DNA from 2 places in the Paenibacillus sp. MMS20-IR301 genome. Region 2 is predicted to be linked to the other one. Evidence: predicted binding sites of a transcription regulator. Region 2 holds the regulator's gene; the other holds the start of a gene.
The links. The regulator CtsR, encoded in region 2, represses protease genes until heat stress. The targets are predictions, from matches to a motif close to ATGGTCAATAAAGGTCAAACA.
Positions count from the first base shown of each region.

Region 1: the regulator CtsR is predicted to act here: its motif matches at 7,756-7,776, upstream of clpP (ATP-dependent Clp endopeptidase proteolytic subunit ClpP).

Region 1 covers NZ_CP135275.1:5,690,280-5,699,674, reverse strand. The annotation lists gene LOS79_RS24245 (ROK family glucokinase) at 1-539, shown strand, start outside; gene rapZ (RNase adapter RapZ) at 585-1,484, shown strand; gene yvcK (gluconeogenesis factor YvcK family protein) at 1,542-2,480, shown strand; gene whiA (DNA-binding protein WhiA) at 2,495-3,424, shown strand; gene LOS79_RS24225 (HPr family phosphocarrier protein) at 3,522-3,791, shown strand; gene LOS79_RS24220 (SIMPL domain-containing protein) at 4,085-4,843, shown strand; gene LOS79_RS24215 (PdaC/SigV domain-containing protein) at 5,085-6,188, shown strand; gene LOS79_RS24210 (GDSL-type esterase/lipase family protein) at 6,322-6,960, shown strand; gene clpP (ATP-dependent Clp endopeptidase proteolytic subunit ClpP) at 7,071-7,667, opposite strand; gene LOS79_RS24200 (beta propeller repeat protein) at 7,961-9,395, shown strand, end outside.
Region 2 covers NZ_CP135275.1:6,512,761-6,522,155, reverse strand. The annotation lists gene LOS79_RS27900 (nucleoside triphosphate pyrophosphohydrolase family protein) at 1-186, shown strand, start outside; gene pssA (CDP-diacylglycerol--serine O-phosphatidyltransferase) at 307-1,044, opposite strand; gene disA (DNA integrity scanning diadenylate cyclase DisA) at 1,110-2,186, opposite strand; gene radA (DNA repair protein RadA) at 2,200-3,567, opposite strand; gene clpC (ATP-dependent protease ATP-binding subunit ClpC) at 3,811-6,279, opposite strand; gene LOS79_RS27875 (protein-arginine kinase McsB) at 6,316-7,380, opposite strand; gene LOS79_RS27870 (protein-arginine kinase activator protein McsA) at 7,410-7,931, opposite strand; gene LOS79_RS27865 (CtsR family transcriptional regulator) at 7,962-8,423, opposite strand; gene eis (GNAT family N-acetyltransferase) at 8,689-9,395, opposite strand, start outside.

The sequences.
Region 1 (9,395 bases), 820 kb from region 2:
CGCTGGGAACCGGTGTAGGCGGCGGAATTATTATTAACGGCAAGGTGTACCAAGGCTTCGCCGGCCTGGCCGGAGAGCTTGGCCATATCTCGGTAGTGCCCGATCTGGAAGCGATCCAGTGCGGCTGCGGGAACATGGGCTGTTTGGAAACCGTTTCCTCTGCGACAGGCATTATCCGCATGGCAAACGATGCAGTAGCCCGCGGTGACCGTACCTCCCTGTCTACAGTTGAGAAGATTGCTGCCAAGGAAGTATTTGATGCGGCTAAGGCAGGAGATGAAGTGGCGCTGCGCATTGTGAACCGTGCGGCCTTCTATCTCGGCAAATCCATGGCTTCCGTAGCTGCAGTACTGAACCCTGAAGTGTTTATTGTAGGTGGAGGCGTCTCCAAAGCCGGCGATATTCTGTTTGATGAAGTCCGCCGCGTATTCGCTAAGCTGACACCAGCACCGCTGCAGACAGGAGTAACCATTGTTCCTGCAGAGCTTGGTAATGATGCCGGTATTATTGGTGCAGCAGGCCTGTTGCTTCGTTCTTAAGAAGCAGGATTTATTCATATACTAATCTTAGGGAGGGATGCTGTAATGACCGAAGTTGAGCAGTCATCGCCCGGCCATGCCACCCTGATTATCATTACCGGCATGTCGGGTGCAGGCAAGACCATTGCCGTGCAGAGCCTGGAGGATCTCGGGTTCTTCTGCGTCGATAATCTTCCGCCTGTGCTTATCCCGAAGTTCGCTGAACTGATTGAGCAGTCCAAAGGTAAAATCGCCAAGGTGGCGCTCGTCATTGATCTGCGCGGACGTGAATTCTTCACCGCGCTGTCGGAATCGCTGACCTACATCAAGGACGAGTCCGCCACCCGCTGTGAGATTCTTTTCCTCGATGCCACCGATTCAGTGCTGGTGCAGCGCTACAAGGAGAGCCGCCGGCATCATCCGCTTGCCCCTCAGGGCATGCCGCTTGACGGAATCCGGATGGAGCGCCAGATGCTGGAGGAGCTGAAGAACTCGGCTACCCTGTGCCTGGATACCAGCAGTATGAAACCGGCGCAGCTGAAAGAAAAGATCGTAACCCGCTTTTCCCATCTGGGAAAAAGCACCCTCTCTGTGAACATCACCTCATTCGGATTCAAGTATGGGATTCCGATTGATGCTGACCTGGTGTTCGATGTCCGCTTCCTGCCTAATCCGCATTATGTGGATCAGCTGCGGCCTAAGACAGGCCAAGACAACGATGTGTACGACTATGTGATGAAATGGCCTGAGACGCAGACGTTCCTGACCAAGCTGCTAGACATGCTTCAATTTCTTATTCCGCAGTACCGTAAAGAAGGCAAGTCCCAGATCATTATCGGCATTGGCTGTACCGGCGGCAAACACCGCTCTGTGGCCATTGCTGAGTATCTGGGCAAAATGCTTGGGGTGAGCGAGACGGAATCGGTAGCAGTCAGCCATCGGGATTCCGAACGTGACCGGCATTGACGAGAGAAGGGATGAGTAGTGGCTGAAGAAAAAGGACAGCGTCCGAAGATCGTCGTTATGGGCGGCGGCACCGGGCTGTCTGTTATGCTTCGGGGATTGAAAGAGAAGCCGCTTGATATTACGGCAATTGTAACTGTCGCCGATGACGGAGGCAGCTCCGGAATTCTGCGCAGTGAGCTGCAGATGCCGCCTCCAGGCGATATCCGCAACGTGCTGACAGCTATGGCCGATGTCGAGCCGCTGATGGCGCAGATTATGAAGTACCGCTTCAGTACCGGAGAGGGCCTTGCCGGGCATAGTCTCGGCAATCTCATTTTGGCAGCGCTGACAGACATTTCCGGAGACTTCGTTACCGCTGTCAGAGAGCTGAGCCGGCTCTTTGCCGTCCGCGGCCGGGTCCTGCCCGCTGCAGGCGAAGCTGTTGTGCTGCATGCGGAGATGGCGGATGGCACACTGGTAACCGGGGAATCCAAAATTCCCGAAGCCGGCAAAGTCATCAAACGCGTGTTCCTGGAGCCTGCCGATGTAGAACCGCTGCCGGAGGCGCTGGAGGCCATAAAGCATGCCGATGCCATCCTGCTAGGTCCGGGCAGCCTCTATACCAGTATCCTGCCGAATCTGCTGGTGCCGAAGCTGGCGGAGGCGGTTGTGGCTTCGAATGCCATTAAGATCTTTGTATGTAATGTAATGACCCAGCCCGGGGAGACCGATAATTATACAGTCAGTGATCATCTTCAGGCGGTATATGACCATATCGGGCTGCATCTGTTCGATTATGTGATTGTAAACGATGGAGAAATCCCGGAGCAGGTTCAGCTGAAATATGCCGAGAAGGGTGCGCGTCCGGTACAGCTTGACCGTGATGCCATTGACGGCAACGGGTATAAGGTGATTGCCGACAAGCTGGTATTATTCAAAACCTATTTGAGGCATGATACAGATAAACTAAGTCATCATATTTACCAGCTTGTACAGGATTGGATTAACAGAATTTGAAAGAGGTGAGCCCCTTGTCTTTTGCGGCCCTTACCAAGAAAGAGCTGACGATGGTGGAGAGCCAGCCCTGCTGTGAGAAAGCCGAAATGTCGGCGCTGATCCGCATGAACGGTTCGGTGCAGCTTTCAAGCAAAAAGGTGGTCCTCGACATTTCGACGGAGAACGCCGCGATTGCAAGGCGGGTATATTCTTTGCTTAAGAAATATTACCAGGTCCATATCGAGCTGCTCGTGCGTAAAAAAATGCGTTTGAAGAAGAATAATGTCTATATCGTAAGAATCCCTAACCAGGTCCAGGAGATTCTGAAGGATCTGCGGATTGTTTCGGAAGGCTTCATCTTTACCGACGGGATTGATGAAGAAATTGTCGGGAAGAACTGCTGCAAACGCGCTTATCTGCGCGGGGCCTTCATGGCTGGCGGTTCAGTCAATAATCCGGAGGGTTCCTCTTATCACCTGGAGATCGCTTCGATGTACGAGGAGCACTGCAAGGCGCTTGTTGCGCTGGCTGGTGAATTTCACCTGAATGCCCGCTGCATAGAACGCAAAAAAGGCTTCATCCTATACATCAAGGAAGGCGAGAAGATTATTGAGTTTCTCAGCTTGATCGGAGCCCACCAGGCGCTGTTCAAATTCGAGGATGTGCGGATTATGCGTGATATGCGCAACTCCGTCAACCGGATCGTCAACTGCGAAACCGCCAACCTGAACAAGACGATCGGTGCTGCGGTCCGGCAGATTGAGAACATCAAGCTGCTGCAGCGCGAGGTGGGACTGGAGAGCCTGCCGGACAAACTCCGTGAGGTTGCGGAAATCAGACTGGCCCATCCCGATATCAACCTGAAGGAAGTCGGGGATATGCTGGGCGGGACTGTCAGTAAATCAGGCGTAAACCACCGGTTGCGTAAAATTGATGAGCTGGCAGACAAAGTGCGGGGCGGCTGATTATTTTTTTTCTAGTGCGGTAGGCGTTATAATGATATAATATTATAAAATTAATGTGAAATTTTTGGGCAGATCTCAAATAGGGGGTAAGGGTTTCATGACAAAGCACCCGGTAGTTGTCCGGTTGAAGACGGGGCTCCATGCTCGGCCGGCAGCATTGTTTGTGCAGGAAGCTAATAAGTTTTCGTCGGAGATTTTCGTGGAAAAAGACGATAAAAAAGTTAACGCCAAGAGCATCATGGGCATTATGAGCCTTGCGATCAGTTCCGGTACGGAGATTTATATCAGCGCTGACGGCGCGGATGCGGAACAAGCTGTAACCGCTTTGACAAGTCTTGTAAGCAAGGAAGAGCTTGAGAACCAATAAGTTCTGCATGCTCTTAACTAAGCACCATATGTCATCGTACATTGATCGAAAGCCCTCAGGGGCTTTTTTTCATACCATTCTAAGGGTATTGGAATGGCGGTCTGGAGGATGAGGAATACACTGAGGCAGACGGAAATGTTATCCGGCGGTTCTGGATAGAGAACGGCAGATGATTATCCTTGTTAAGCTGAAATAAAATATTAATTATCTTACATAGAATTATGCAACATTTACTAAGCTGGCCCGTCTAGAGGATACCAACACTTAAGAGAATTGAAAGGGGATGGCAAGCAATGAAACAATGGGGTAAATCACTTGGAGCAATACTGCTGGCAGGAAGCTTGATTATTGGAGGAATGGGGCTGAGCGGAGTGTTTAAAGGTCCTGAAAAGGCTTACGCCGCCGACGAGTCACAGAAGAATATTGTGAGTGTAATTGGTAAAGGTGAGCTCTCCATCAAGCCGGATATCGTCTATCTCTCCATCGGGGTGAATACTACTGCCGATACGGCGCAAGAGGCGCAGAAGGGGACTGCAGCGAAGATTACGAAGCTGACTGCACTGCTGAAGACGACTTGGGGAATCGCAGACAAGGATATTCAGAGCACCCAGTTCTACGTGCAGCCGAATTATGTATACAGCGAGAAGGATGGCCAGCAGGTGAAAGGCTACAACGCCCAGCATACCCTGCAGGTTGCCTACCGTGACCTGACTAAGGTCGGACAGCTGCTTGATGCTGCATCGGCTGCAGGAGCGAACAATATCGGCAACGCACAGTTTGCCATTGAGGACCCGTCCGCTTTTGAAGCACAGGTTATCGAGAAGGCTATGCAGAATGCGGATGTAAAAGCGGCAGCCATTGCTAAAGCAGCTAAGCGCGGACTTGGCCTGGTGGTAACTGTAATTCAGAATGACACCGGAAATTATCCGGTAGCGTATGCTGAAGGTGCAAAAATGCTTAATGCTACAGCGGACATGGCCGGATCAAGCTCCGTTGAACCGGGAGAAGTCAAAGTCAGCACTCAGCTGAGCGTAACGTATGAACTGAAATAAAGTGATCCTGAAGAGGCGCTTGCTCTGCTGGTTACAGCCGGGGCAGGCGTCTTTATTTATTCTAAAGTTCTCAACTTGTTTAAGTAAATGTCATATGGTCTGATGAAAGTGCGGTCAAACCTTAAGAAACTGTAAAGTGCATTGTAACATTCACCGCTCCTGGTTTCCCTATAATAGGAGGAGTGAAGCTGAGAGTACACATCAAGTTCATCATCGCACCAGCGGAAGGGGAATAAGGACAATGAAGAAGAATACCAAGAAATTTACCCGTAAATGGGGAGCAGGAGTTATTGCAGCAGGAATGCTGCTGAGTGGAAATGTATTTCCGGCCGGATATGCCGGGGCCGCTGCTGCCACCCCGCAGATCAAAGCTGCCTCATCTGCAGTAGTACTTAAGGTAAACGGTAAAATTACAACGCAGACAGGTCTATTCCGGGAAGGTCAGGTGTGGGTTCCGGTAACGTTCCTGCGTGACGGGCTGGGACTGCCGCTCTCTTATGATAAAGACGAGAAAACTTATACGGCCGGTAAAGGTTCAACGAAATTGACGCTGACGAACACGGAATATGGTGATACTGCGGTCAGAGTGAACAATTATTACATTGGTGAATATGGAGTGAAAAATCTCAATAACCGTCTCTATGTTCCGTTTGATCTGCTGAGTGACTATTTGGGCTATAAAGGGGACTGGAGTGCTGCAACAGGACGGCTGAATGTTATGAAGCGCACACAGAACGCTGTAACTATAACGACAGAGAGCTACACCAAGGACTATAAGGATGCGCCGATTAAGCTGGATTACCCGCAAGTCAGCGGTCTGAAGAGCGCAGAAGCCGAGAAGGCGATCAACGATACCATCAAGCAGACTATTCTTAAGTATGCGGCTGAGGCTGAAGAGCAGGTGAAGAATAAATGGGAAGACGACCGTCCTTATGAATTCGAAGGCGGTTATGTGGTTACTTATAATCAGGACGGCGTGCTGAGTCTGATTACGAACCAGTACGGATACACCGGAGGTGCCCATGGCCTGACTCTCCGCAACGCGTTTACCTTCTCGCTTAAAGACGGCAAACGCCTGCTGCTGGGTGATCTGTTCGGCGCCAATCCGAATTACAAGAAACAGCTTAATGCCCGACTGACCACCGAGCTCAAAGCAAATGGAGGGTATCTGGGAGGCTTTACGGGGCTGAATACAGAGAAGTACTTCTACCTGAAAGACGGCAAGGCCGTGCTCTTCTTCCAGGTGTACGATTATACAGCATATGCTACAGGCTTCCCTGAGTTTAGCTTCAGCTTCAAGGAGCTGCTGCCTGATGGAAGCAGTCCGTTCGCAGGGCTGAAATAAGAATCATGTAAGAGGCAGGCTGATCACTACTCAGCCTGCCTCTTATTATTATGGACATCTCGCCGTTCCCGGCTGCACCGCCGCTTCATAAGCTAAAGAAAGAAGCTGGCTTAATGAACGGGGGTGGATACAGATGAGCTATCAGTATACAGCAATCGGCGATTCTTTGACGACGGGGTTCGGAGCGCTGCCCGGTAACGGCTTCGTGCCGGTCTACCGCAGGATGGCGGAGGCCAGACTGCGTGCCCCGGTCCATCTGACCAATCTGGGCGTTAACGGTTTGACTACCGAGGGGCTGGAGCAGCGGCTGAAGACGGATTACAACTTCCGGCGGGCCATTCAGGATGCCGATCTGATTACGATCTCGATTGGTGGTAATGACCTAATCAAAGCGGCCAAAGCTGCCGGTACGCGCCCTGGTGATCTGCCGCCGCTGCTGCAGAAGGCGCTGCGCAACTGCAAACGGAATATCAGCGATATCATGAGTACGCTGTCACAGCTGAAGGCCGGAATGCCGGGGCCTTATCTCATCCGGATTGTCGGTTTATATAACCCCTATCCGCAAATAGATGAAGCTACGGATTGGGTGAGGCAGTTTAACAGATATACTGCAGGATACAGCAGCAGGGTATGCGGATTTGCTTCCATTTACAATGAATTTGCCGGCAATGAACGCGGTTTGCTGTTCATTGACCACATTCATCCTAACGGCAGAGGCTACCGCGTCATCGCCGGGAAGCTGGATAACCTGGGATATGGGCGCCTGGGCTGATGGGAGGGCTTTGTGTCCCGGGATGGCTGATGCACGCCGCACTTGCTTAAGCACACTAAAAAGGCTGCCGGAACCCTTACGGGTTCTGGCAGCCTTTTTAGTGTGGACGATTATACGCCTGTCGGCAAAGTCTTCTCAATAACTTTATCAACGATACCATACTCAGCAGCATCAGCAGCGCTCATGAAGTAATCGCGGTCAGTATCCTTCTCGATCTTCTCCAGCGGCTGGCCGGTACGTTCAGACAGAATGCGGTTCAGCTTCTCACGCAGCTTGATGATGCGGCGGGCGCGGATCTCGATATCGGAAGCCTGGCCCTGTGCGCCGCCCAGCGGCTGGTGAATCATGATTTCGCTGTTCGGCAAAGCAAAGCGTTTGCCCTTGGCGCCGGCATTCAGCAGGAATGCTCCCATGGAAGCAGCCATCCCTACGCAGATGGTGGATACATCCGGCTTAATGTACTGCATTGTATCAAATATAGCCATACCCGCTGTAATGGAACCGCCGGGGCTGTTCACATACAGGTGAATATCCTTATCCGGGTCCTCGGCAGCCAGGAAGAGCATTTGGGCGATGATGGAGTTGGCTACCACGTCATTAACCTCCGTTCCAAGGAAAATGATGCGGTCCTTCAGCAGGCGGGAATAGATGTCATAAGCGCGCTCACCGCGGTTGCTCTGTTCTACTACCATAGGAATATAACTCACGTGGAAAACCTCCTTGAAATTGGTGCTTCGAATGTTATTCATTTCTTACTGTTACCGTAATAACCACATGATAAACAAATTCAAACAAAAAGTCAAAGAAAGTCAAACCCGCTTTCTAAAAAGATTTCCGGCCCGGTGGCTTTTGCGGAAATCTTCTTCTCCCTATCCGGGTATTTAGTCATATTTCCGGAATAATTTTGAAAGTGTAAATAAGTCACTTCCCACTAAATAGTTAACTACTATACTAAAATTATACATTGAAATATTTTTTTAATCTTAAGGAGGAGACACAGTTGTCCAAAAAAATAATAAATCCGCTATTGATTATGCTCTGCCTGCTGCTGCTTCCGGCCGGAGGGGTATTTGCTGCGGCTCAGCCCGTGTATTCATTTGCAAAGTCCTCAGTGTTCTTTGGCAGTGATCTGTATGACGTTACCAACGGCAAAGGAATTTATGTTGCAGCCGGCGGTGCTGGAGCCATTGTGAGATCGGAGGACGGGGAGAATTGGCATGTCGTACAGACAGGCATCAGTACTAATCTGCTCTCTGTAGCGTACGGCAATGGTGTCTTTACTGCGGTAGGGGAGCAGAACGTCCTGCTGACTTCGGCAGATGGCCTGAAATGGAGCAGACAGGCTATCGTTTTGACCAAAAGCCAGGTGCCCACAATGAAGGAAGCAGAGACAGGTGATTTCTCGAAACAGCGGAGTGTCACTAATACTAGTGTAATCTGGGACGGTAAGCAGTTTGTCGTGTTAACGCAGATGGATGCGTTCTGCTTTCCTTCGGAGCCGTCAAAGGGTTGTGAAGCTAAGCGCGAGAATTCATCCAGAACCGGTTATGTGTATGTCTCCAGTTCAAAGGACGGAAAATCCTGGAAGACTGTGCAAGCGGCGCAGTACCAGTATCAAGCTGCCAGAATTAAATACATTAACGGTGCCTATTTTATATTGACGGAAAGAAATGTGCTCTCCAGCAAAAATCTGGTAAACTGGACCGTTAACGATTATAAGGCAGAAGATTTAACTTACGGCTCCAAAGGTTATGTTGCGGCCAAAGTCATCTATGATTCGGCACGTCCGCAGCCTGGCGCAGCTGTTGCAGACAGCTGGGGCAGCAAGCTGTTCAACGCCGCGAACAAGAAGCTGCTGGACTGGACGCAATCCTCTGCGCCTGATACGGTCGACTATATGAATGGCCGTTATGTGATGAACCTGAATGGCGGTTATCTGGCCAGTTCGGCCGATGGGGTAAGCTGGACGAGTGTTAATATCTTCGAGAATACGGGCCTATCAGAGGAAGTGGACAAAGGAGACCCTGGCCTGAATACTATCTCACAAATTAATCCGGACCGGATCAATTTCTACAAGACCATCTGGGATGGCAGACAATACATAGCCGTTACCTCGTTCGGAGGCATCTACACCTCCCCGGACCTGGTAAGCTTCACGAAGCACACGGTTCAGGAAGCGAAATCCTCGTTTGGGTTCGATATTTACGGAATCGGCTATCAGTCTGGCAGCTATTACTTGTACGGTTCCAATGGCAGATTTCTGACATCAACAGACAGAGTCCAGTGGGATAGCCCGTATGCCTTCGACAGAACGTTTAATGTGGACAGTGCTGATACTAATCCTGCAGGCGATTTCGCATTTCTGCTGAGCCAGGAGGACTGGCATTGGAGGGTGTTGGCGAACACCTATACCTTCACCAGAATAAGCAGCGAAG
Region 2 (9,395 bases):
GAGCTGGCCGGGACCCATCTCGAAGGCGGGCTGTGCGAGAACTGCAAGGAAGTCATTGCCTCAGAGCTGGGCCGTGAGCTGTTCTATATGTCCGCACTCTGCAATCTGCTCGATATCAATATGGACGAGGTTGTAGCCAAAGAATCGCAGAAATGCGCTACACTCGGTTTGTTTAACTTGTCCTAGGCCGTTTGCCGCGCTATCCTTCATCTGTTCACACAAAAAAGGCTTTGCCTTCTCCTGATTAAGGGAGGGCAAAGCCTTTTTGTTAAAATTTAAGAAAGTGATATCAGTGCGGGATGAGCTTTATCCGTTCTTTGATTGATAGACTTTGTCTTCCGAACGTCTTCTGCGCCGGCGCTGGCGGCGGGCGGTAAGGAGACCCAGGCTCTGCCTGAAGCCATACAATGCGTATAGCGCCAGCAGCACAAAGATCAGCTTCGCAATCTGTTCAGGAAACACAACTGCAACCGCTACTGCAATGACGATAACTACGGGTGCGCCTATTACCGCCTTTTTGGGCAGACCAATCTTCTTGAAATTCGGATACTTCACCGTGCTGACCATCAGGTAAGAGAGCAGCAGGGTAGCAACAATCATGAATGGGGCAGATACATCTTTATGGAAAAGCGCCAGTGTGGCGAGAACGCCACCTGCAGCAGGAATCGGCAACCCTACGAAATATCCCGGAATTCCCGGGCGGACATTAAACCGGGCCAGACGCAAAGCTCCGAATACAGGGAAGATTGCTGTAATAGTCCAGCCTACCGCAGAATTGATATCCTGCAGACTTGTGAGGTACATAATCAGTGCCGGCGCGACCCCGAAAGAAACGACATCCGATAAAGAGTCCAGCTCCTTGCCGAATTCACTCTCACATTTCAGCGCGCGTGCAACACGGCCATCCAGCCCGTCGAGCAGCATAGCGATAATCACCATGATAGCGGCCATGCTCAGCTTGCCGTCAAACGCCATCATGATACCAAACATCCCAAGCATCAGATTACCGATCGTAAACAGACTTGGAATTGATTTTTGTATCATTTCTTCACCTCAATTTGCTTACTTTGAACTTCACTAGAAGCCAATATTACGTGATTGTATGTTATTTACATTTGCCTGTCAATAAGAACTTGCTTCTGGAGCCGCTTCAGTCCGTCCTGAATATTGCGTGCACGCACCTCGCCAATGCCGTCAACTTCATCGAGCTCAGCGATGCTCGCCGTCATCAGATTAGGCAGCATTTCGAAGCGTTCCACCAGATTGTGAATGATTACATTTGGCAGGCGCGGAATCTTGTTCAGCAGACGGTACCCCCGCGGAGTAACGACCTCCTCGGATGCAATCGCCGTCGAAGAGTAGCCGAGCAGACGGGCTATGTGGTTGTCATCCATCAGTTCATCGTCGCTGCTGCGCTTCAGCCCGGCGATAATTTCGCGGATTTTGTCCTCCTGCTCCTCTCTGGCATAGTCTCTGTACAGAAGCCAGGCTTCTTCCTCTGTATTTCCGACCAGTTCTTCCATTTGCATGCTGATCAGCCTACCTTCATTGCCCAGCTCGTTGATGTAACGTTTAATTTCCATTTTGATCCGCAGCACCATTTCTACCCGCTGGATTACACCTACTACCTCAGCTACAGTTACAATACCTTCATATTCGGAGGCAGACAGGTTAGTCAGTCCTTGAGTCAATACAGCTTTATACTTCTCCAGCGTCTGGATGGCCTGATTGGCTTTGGCCAGAATGGCCCCGATCTCCTTGAGCGCATACCGGATAGAGCCCTGATACAGGGTAATAATGTTTCGCCGCTGCGAAATGGATACAACAAGCTTGCCGGTCTGCTTGGCTACCCGCTCTGCCGTCCGGTGGCGGATGCCTGTCTCGATCGATGAAATGGAGGAATCCGGAATCAGCTGGGTGTTGGCGTACAGAATCCGCTTCAGATCCTCACTCAGAATAATGGCACCGTCCATCTTGGCCAGCTCATACAAATAGTTGGGTGAAAAATCGCAGTTAATGGAGAATCCGCCGTCGACAACCTCCATCACTTCGGGACTATATCCGACAACAATAAGCGCTCCGGTCTTCGCGCGCAGTACATTCTCAAGACCCTCCCGGAAAGGTGTTCCGGGTGCAGCCATTCTAAGCAGATCATTCATATTATCTAATGGATTGTATTCCTTCATGTCCCTGTGCCCCCTAATCTAACGCGACCGCTAGCGCATCTGCTACAGTGCTGACGCCGATAATCTGGATATCCTGCGGATGCTTCCAGCCTTTCATACTTTTCTCGGGCATTATGACCCGGCGGAAGCCCAGCTTGGCTGCTTCCTTCACCCGCATTTCTGCGCGTGACACTCCTCTTACCTCACCGGTAAGCCCAACCTCCCCGAAGAACACATCATACGGCTTCGTCGGGATATCACGGAAGCTCGAGGCGATACTAATGGCAACTGCCAGATCTACTGCGGGCTCATCCAGCTTCACGCCGCCGGCCACATTGAGGTAGGCGTCCTGGTTCTGCAGGAACATCCCCATCCGCTTCTCGAGCACGGCAATAATCAGTGCCATCCGCTGATGATCCATCCCTGTGCACATTCTGCGCGGTGACGGGAAATGAGTGGACGCAACAAGCGCCTGCAGTTCTACAAGCACCGGTCTTGTTCCTTCCATGCTGGCCACTACCGCTGAACCAGCAACGCCAAGCGGACGCTCTGACAGGAAGAGTTCGGAAGGGTTCTCCACCTCCGTAAGCCCTACTTCGCCCATTTCAAAAATGCCAATTTCATTCGTGGAGCCGAAACGGTTCTTCACTGCCCGCAGCAGCCGGTACGTATGATGCCGTTCTCCTTCGAAATAAAGCACGCAATCCACCATATGCTCCAGCATCCGCGGGCCGGCAATTGCGCCCTCCTTAGTCACATGCCCTACAAGCACTGTAGCTATTCCGCGGATTTTGGCGATGCGCATGAATCTTGTCGTACATTCCCGCACCTGCGCCACACTGCCCGGCGCACTGGTTACTTCCGGCATAAATACAGTCTGGATCGAGTCGATCACGAGAAACTGCGGCTTAATCTGCTCAATCGCATCCTCGATACTCTCCATATTTGTCTCACAGAGCACATACAGCTCTGCTGACAACGCACCAAGACGGTCCGCGCGAAGCTTGGTCTGCCTTACCGATTCTTCACCCGAGATATACAGCACACGAAGCCCCTGGGTAGTAAGGGCATGCGATGTCTGCAGCAGCAGTGTAGATTTCCCGATTCCAGGGTCGCCTCCGACCAGTACCAGCGAGCCGGGTACAATCCCGCCGCCAAGCACACGGTTAAGCTCACCGATGCCTGTCAGGATACGCGGCTCTTTGTCACTTTCTATATTTATGATCGACTGCGCCTTTTCTTTACTCTGAAAAATAGGTGCATTCATGCCTTGGGTTTTGACTACGCTTTCTGTTTCCTCCACCATCGAGTTCCATTCCTGGCAGCCCGGGCATTTACCAAACCACTTCGGTGATTCGTAGCCGCATTCAGTACAGAAAAATTTTGTTTTTGGTTTGGCCATGTGCGCTCCTTACAGTCCGAACTTGCTAAAATTGCGGATAATTTTCTCTTACTCAAAGTTTACCATTTCTGCACACTGAACGAAAGGTCACTTAAGATCTACTTTTCACACTGGCTACCCTTAACCTGCCTGATTTACGGCAAAATTAATCGTCCCCTGCTGCAAAAAAACTCCCGCCCCTCTATACGGAGGAGCGGGAGTTTTGTTTCATCAAAACTTAAAAATTGTACCGGTGCCGGAAATTTATTCCGCTGGAGTTTCCTTCTCCAAAGACAGCTCTGCCGGAGTATCTACCGTGGTAACAACAAGCTCACCGTTTACCTCATCAATCTTGAGGGAATCCCCCTTCTTGATGTTGCCCTTCAGCAGCTCTTCGGACAGGCGGTCCTCGATATGCTTCTGGATTGCCCGGCGCAGCGGACGAGCACCAAATGCCGGATCATATCCTTCTTTGGCGAGGAATGCTTTTCCGCCGTCTGTAAGCTCAAAGTCCACATCATATTCACGCAGCCGCTTGCGCAGCTCGTCGGACATCAGCGTCACGATTTCGGCGATGTGCTTCTCTTCAAGAGAGTGGAAGACGATAATCTCATCGATCCGGTTCAGGAATTCCGGACGGAAGCTCTTCTTCAGCTCTTCCATAACCTTGCCCTTCATATTACTGTAATCGGCGCCTGCATCCTGTACTGCAGTGAATCCAAGTGTTGAATTCTTCTTGATCGCCTGTGCCCCTACGTTCGAGGTCAGGATGATCAGTGTATTGCGGAAATCAACCACCCGGCCTTTGGAGTCGGTCAGACGGCCGTCTTCCAGTACCTGCAGCAGAATATTGAATACTTCAGGGTGAGCCTTCTCGATCTCATCCAGCAGGACAACGGAGTAAGGCTTACGGCGTACCTTTTCTGTCAGCTGTCCGCCTTCTTCATACCCTACATATCCTGGAGGCGCCCCTACAAGACGGGATGTCGAGTGCTTCTCCATGTATTCCGACATGTCGATCCGGATTACGGCATTCTCATCGCCGAACATCGCTTCGGCAAGTGCCCGCGCCAGCTCGGTTTTACCAACCCCGGTTGGTCCGAGGAAGATGAAGGAGCCCATTGGTCGTTTAGGATCCTTAAGACCTGCACGCGCCCGGCGAAGCGCCCGGCTCACAGCTTTAACCGCCTCATCCTGGCCGATTACACGACCGTGCAGCAGAGCCTCCATGTTGAGCAGACGTTCTGTCTCCTCCTCCTTCAGCTTGCTGACCGGAATACTGGTCCAGCTGGCTACGACCTGGGCGATATCCTCAGGGGTTACCTGGGAATCTGCGCGGCCCTGCTTTTCTTTCCACTGATTCTTCGTGGTATCCAGCTCTTCACGGATCTTCTGCTCTGTATCACGCAGTGCTGCAGCCTTCTCGAACTCCTGGCTTTGCACAGCGGAATCCTTCTCCTTGCGGATATCATCGAGACGCATTTCAAGTTCCTTGAGGTTCGGCGGAATTGTGTAAGAATTCAGCCTTACCTTGGAGCCGGCCTCATCAATCAGGTCAATCGCTTTGTCCGGCAGGAACCGGTCAGGGATGTAGCGGTCGGACAGCTTTACGGCTTCCACAATCGCTTCATCGGTAATTTTCACCCGGTGGTGAGCCTCATAACGGTCACGCAGACCGAACAGAATCTGTACAGCTTCCTCTGGGGAAGGCTGATCCACTGTGATCGGCTGGAAGCGGCGTTCCAGCGCAGCATCCTTCTCAATATATTTGCGGTATTCGTCCAGCGTAGTGGCACCAATGCACTGCAGCTCACCGCGGGCCAGAGCAGGCTTCAGAATGTTGGAGGCATCAATCGCACCTTCCGCACCGCCGGCTCCAATCAGAGTGTGCAGCTCGTCGATGAAGAGTACGATGTTGCCCGCCTGACGAATCTCATCCATAATTTTTTTGAGGCGGTCTTCGAACTCACCGCGGTATTTCGTACCGGCAACTACTGAACCCATATCGAGGGTCATTACGCGTTTATCACGCAGGGTTTCCGGAATTTCATTGTTGATGATCTTCTGGGCCAGACCTTCGGCAATTGCCGTTTTACCCACCCCGGGCTCACCGATCAGAACCGGGTTGTTCTTGGTCCGGCGGCTAAGCACCTGAATTACACGCTCGATTTCCTTGCTGCGGCCGATAACCGGATCAAGGTTGCCGTCCTTGGCATAAGCCGTCAGATCGCGGGCCAGACCATCCAGCGTTGGTGTACTAACGTTAACCGGAGTACCGCTGTGGCTTGAAGTCGCTTCACTGCTGCCCAGAAGCTGCAGGACCTGCTGGCGGGCTTTGTTCAGGCTGATTCCCAGGTTATTAAGAACGCGGGCTGCTACGCCTTCACCTTCACGGATCAGACCGAGCAGGATATGCTCTGTGCCGACGTACGTATGTCCCAGCTTACGGGCTTCGTCCATGGACAGCTCGATAACTTTTTTGGCACGAGGAGTATAAGCGATGTTGGTCGGTTGCTCCTGCCCTCTGCCGATCAGCGTTTCCACTTCATCCTGAATCTTCTCAAGACCCAGTCCGAGCCCGATCAGAGCCTTGGCGGCAATGCCGTCTCCCTCACGAATCAGTCCGAGCAAAATATGTTCTGTCCCAATATTGTTGTGTCCCAAACGTACGGCTTCTTCCTGCGCCAGCGCCAGCACCTTTTGTGCGCGTTCCGTAAATCTTCCAAACATCATATCTCCTGCACCTCCACGGATAATAAATATCTATAATTAATATTGTGATCCCAGTGTCTCCCGGAGCAGCTTCGCCCGGTACATATCGCGTTCTGTGGACGACAGCTCGTCACCGAACATCTTTTGCAAAAAGCCTGGCTGAGTCTTGACGTTCAGCTCATTGAGCACTGAAATCGAAGGCCCTTCCAGTATCCCCAGATCGACGCCAAGCCGCAGATCGGAGAGCCGCTGAGCGGACTCCTTAAGCTCCATCACAGCTGCGTAGGACAGAATCCCGTAGGAACGTTTGATGCGGTCGGTAATCCGCAGTGCGGAATCGGCCAGCAGGCGTTCACGCGCATTGCGCTCATGCTCGATAATCTGTGTGACCACGCTGTGAAGATTCTCGATAATTTCACTTTCAGTCTGGCCCAGCGTAATCTGGTTCGAGATCTGAAAGATATTCCCTACTGCTTCGCTGCCTTCGCCATAAATTCCTCTAACGGTAAGCCCGACCTGATTCACTGCGGACAAAATCCGGTTGATCTGATGGGTCATGACCAGCGCCGGCAGATGGACCATCACCGATGCTCTGAGTCCCGTTCCTACATTAGTGGGACAACTGGTTAAGTACCCTCTGCGGTCGTCAAAAGCGTAATTGACAGCAGCCTCAAATATATCGTCGATGGCTGTGGCTCTTACCCAGGCTTCCCTGACCTGCAGTCCTGGGAACAGGCATTGAATGCGGAGATGATCCTCCTCATTAATCATAATGCTGACCGACTCGTCCTCATTAAGGATGACGGCGCCGCCTTTGGAATCATCCGCCAGATTAGGACTAATCAGATGCTTCTCAACCAGCACCTTTTTATCCAGCTCATCCAGCTCATCCAGCCTCAGCAGCTCGAAGCTGCCGAAATCCGCCGCGGCCTCCCCTTGAAATACAGGTGCAAGCTGCTCCAGCACCTCTTCTGACTGCTGCGCAGAGGCTAATAACGGAAACGGCAGATGCTCCAGATTGCGGGCGATGCGCATGCGGCTGCTGATGACAATCTCGGAATGGCTTCCGCCGCAGCGCATCCAGTCACTGAGTGCTTGTTCGGTATACCGGAGACTTGACATAAGCGAATCCCCCCTATATATCAAAGACTTTACTCTTGTGGCATTTCTTTTTCAAGCTTACGGATTCTGTCCCTCAGCTCAGCTGCGGTTTCAAACTCCTCCTGCACAATACTTTGCTGCAATTCCTGCTTCAGCTCATCAATTTGGCGTTTGCACATAATCTGTGCACCAGCCCGTTTCGGAAGCTTGCCGACATGAGCCGTGCTGCCATGCACCCGTCTGAAGAGCGGGTCAAGCGTACTGTCGAAATACTTATAACATGAGCTGCAGCCAAACCGTCCAAGCTTACTGAATTGCGAGTAGGTCATACCGCAGTTTTCACACTGCAGCCCCTGCACGGTCTGTGCCGCTGCCTTACCCTTGCCTGCCCCTTCCAGATCAAGCAGTCCGGACAGCAGGCTGTGAATGGAGAACCCGCCCGCAGTTCCGGGAATCAGTTCACCCTTCTCCCGCGCACAGCTTTCGCAAATATGAAATTCTGTCTTCTCCCCGTTCACTATCTTCGTGAAGTGGAGTGTAGCTGGTTTGACCCCGCATTCCTGGCATAGCATAAGCGGTGCCCCTCCTTACAGTTTTGACAATTATTTGCCTAACAAAGAGATTAACATAGCCTTCATAAGCTTGGCCCGGATCTCATCCCGGTACGGCAGATTAACCGTCAGGCATTCCCGGGAAACAGCAGACCGCATCAGACATGCTTCACGCTTAGACAGAAAACCTGCTTCCTCCAGCTGATATATCAGCCCTTCGGCGGAATTCTGATCCATATTGTTCCCTATAGTGGAGTTCAGATGTGCGTATAATGCCACATTCTGGGGCAGTTCGAAGCGTTGAATACGGATATAACCGCCGCCGCCGCGTTTGCTCTCCACCACATATCCCTTTTCCAGAGTAAAGCGTGTACTGATGACATAATTGATCTGTGACGGTACGCAGGAGAACTGGTCCGCCAGATCATTGCGCTGAATTTCCACCGTACCTTCGGGACTTTCATGCAAAATATTCTTCAGATATTGTTCAATAATATCGGAGATATTACGCATCACTCATCCTCCAGTGTGTAAGCCTTAATAAAGCCTGTTTGTGTTGTGCCAACATCGTCCGGCCATGTATGCGCCAAATGTTCGTTGACTTTGACTTTCTTTGACTTTTTTCATATTATAACATATTCTCACTGAATTCCAAGTGGTTGCTTTTATTTTTTACTTTTTAGCAGCAATGTATTCCGGATAATGACGGACCGATAAGGAATAGATGAGTGCAGCAAGGCCCTCCAGCCTTATGCAAAGCGGAAGAGCCCTGTTATGATCAAAAGAAGTCGAATAGTGCAGTTTCTGCCGGCGGAATCAGTTGTTCAAGCCATTCAACCGCATCCGGAGCTCCGGATATTTGCCCGTAACGGGCCAGCTCAACTGGACGCCGGTAACCCATAAGCAATACTGTAAGCGTGCCGATACTGCATACGAGATCCGCTGAAGATTTTTCTCCGGGAACCTGTGTGAATGTTGTATCTCCTTGCCTGTCTGCTGTCCATGACCATAGTCCGCTATTCCATGGTGCATACTCATCTTCAATGTAGATCAGTTTCTGCCGGACACCGCCTGGGATGTTAAAAGACAGCTGCTCCACAAACGCCTTGGCATTGACAATGCGCGCCATGAAGTAAGGGTGGTTCTCCTGCGGTATCCGCGGGTCGGGCAGCAAATACGGCAGTATATCGTCAAGCGGTACAAGCTTGAGCTGCGCTCCGGTAATCATCGAGTCATGATTGGCCAGGAAGGTCCATAGCCCTTGCCGGGCCGCCTCATTTATGAATATAAATTCATCGATCACGAGTTCTTTGTTCACTATTTTATACAGCACATACCCTTGCGGTTCACCCTGCTCCGAATAAAATACACACTGATGCGTTTCCTCATCAAGCACTCTGTTCTTCCACCATTCCTCATCCCGCTGCAGTGTGCCATTGTACCGGGCGGCAAAGCCGCTGTACAGCTCCTGCAGAATTTCAATGG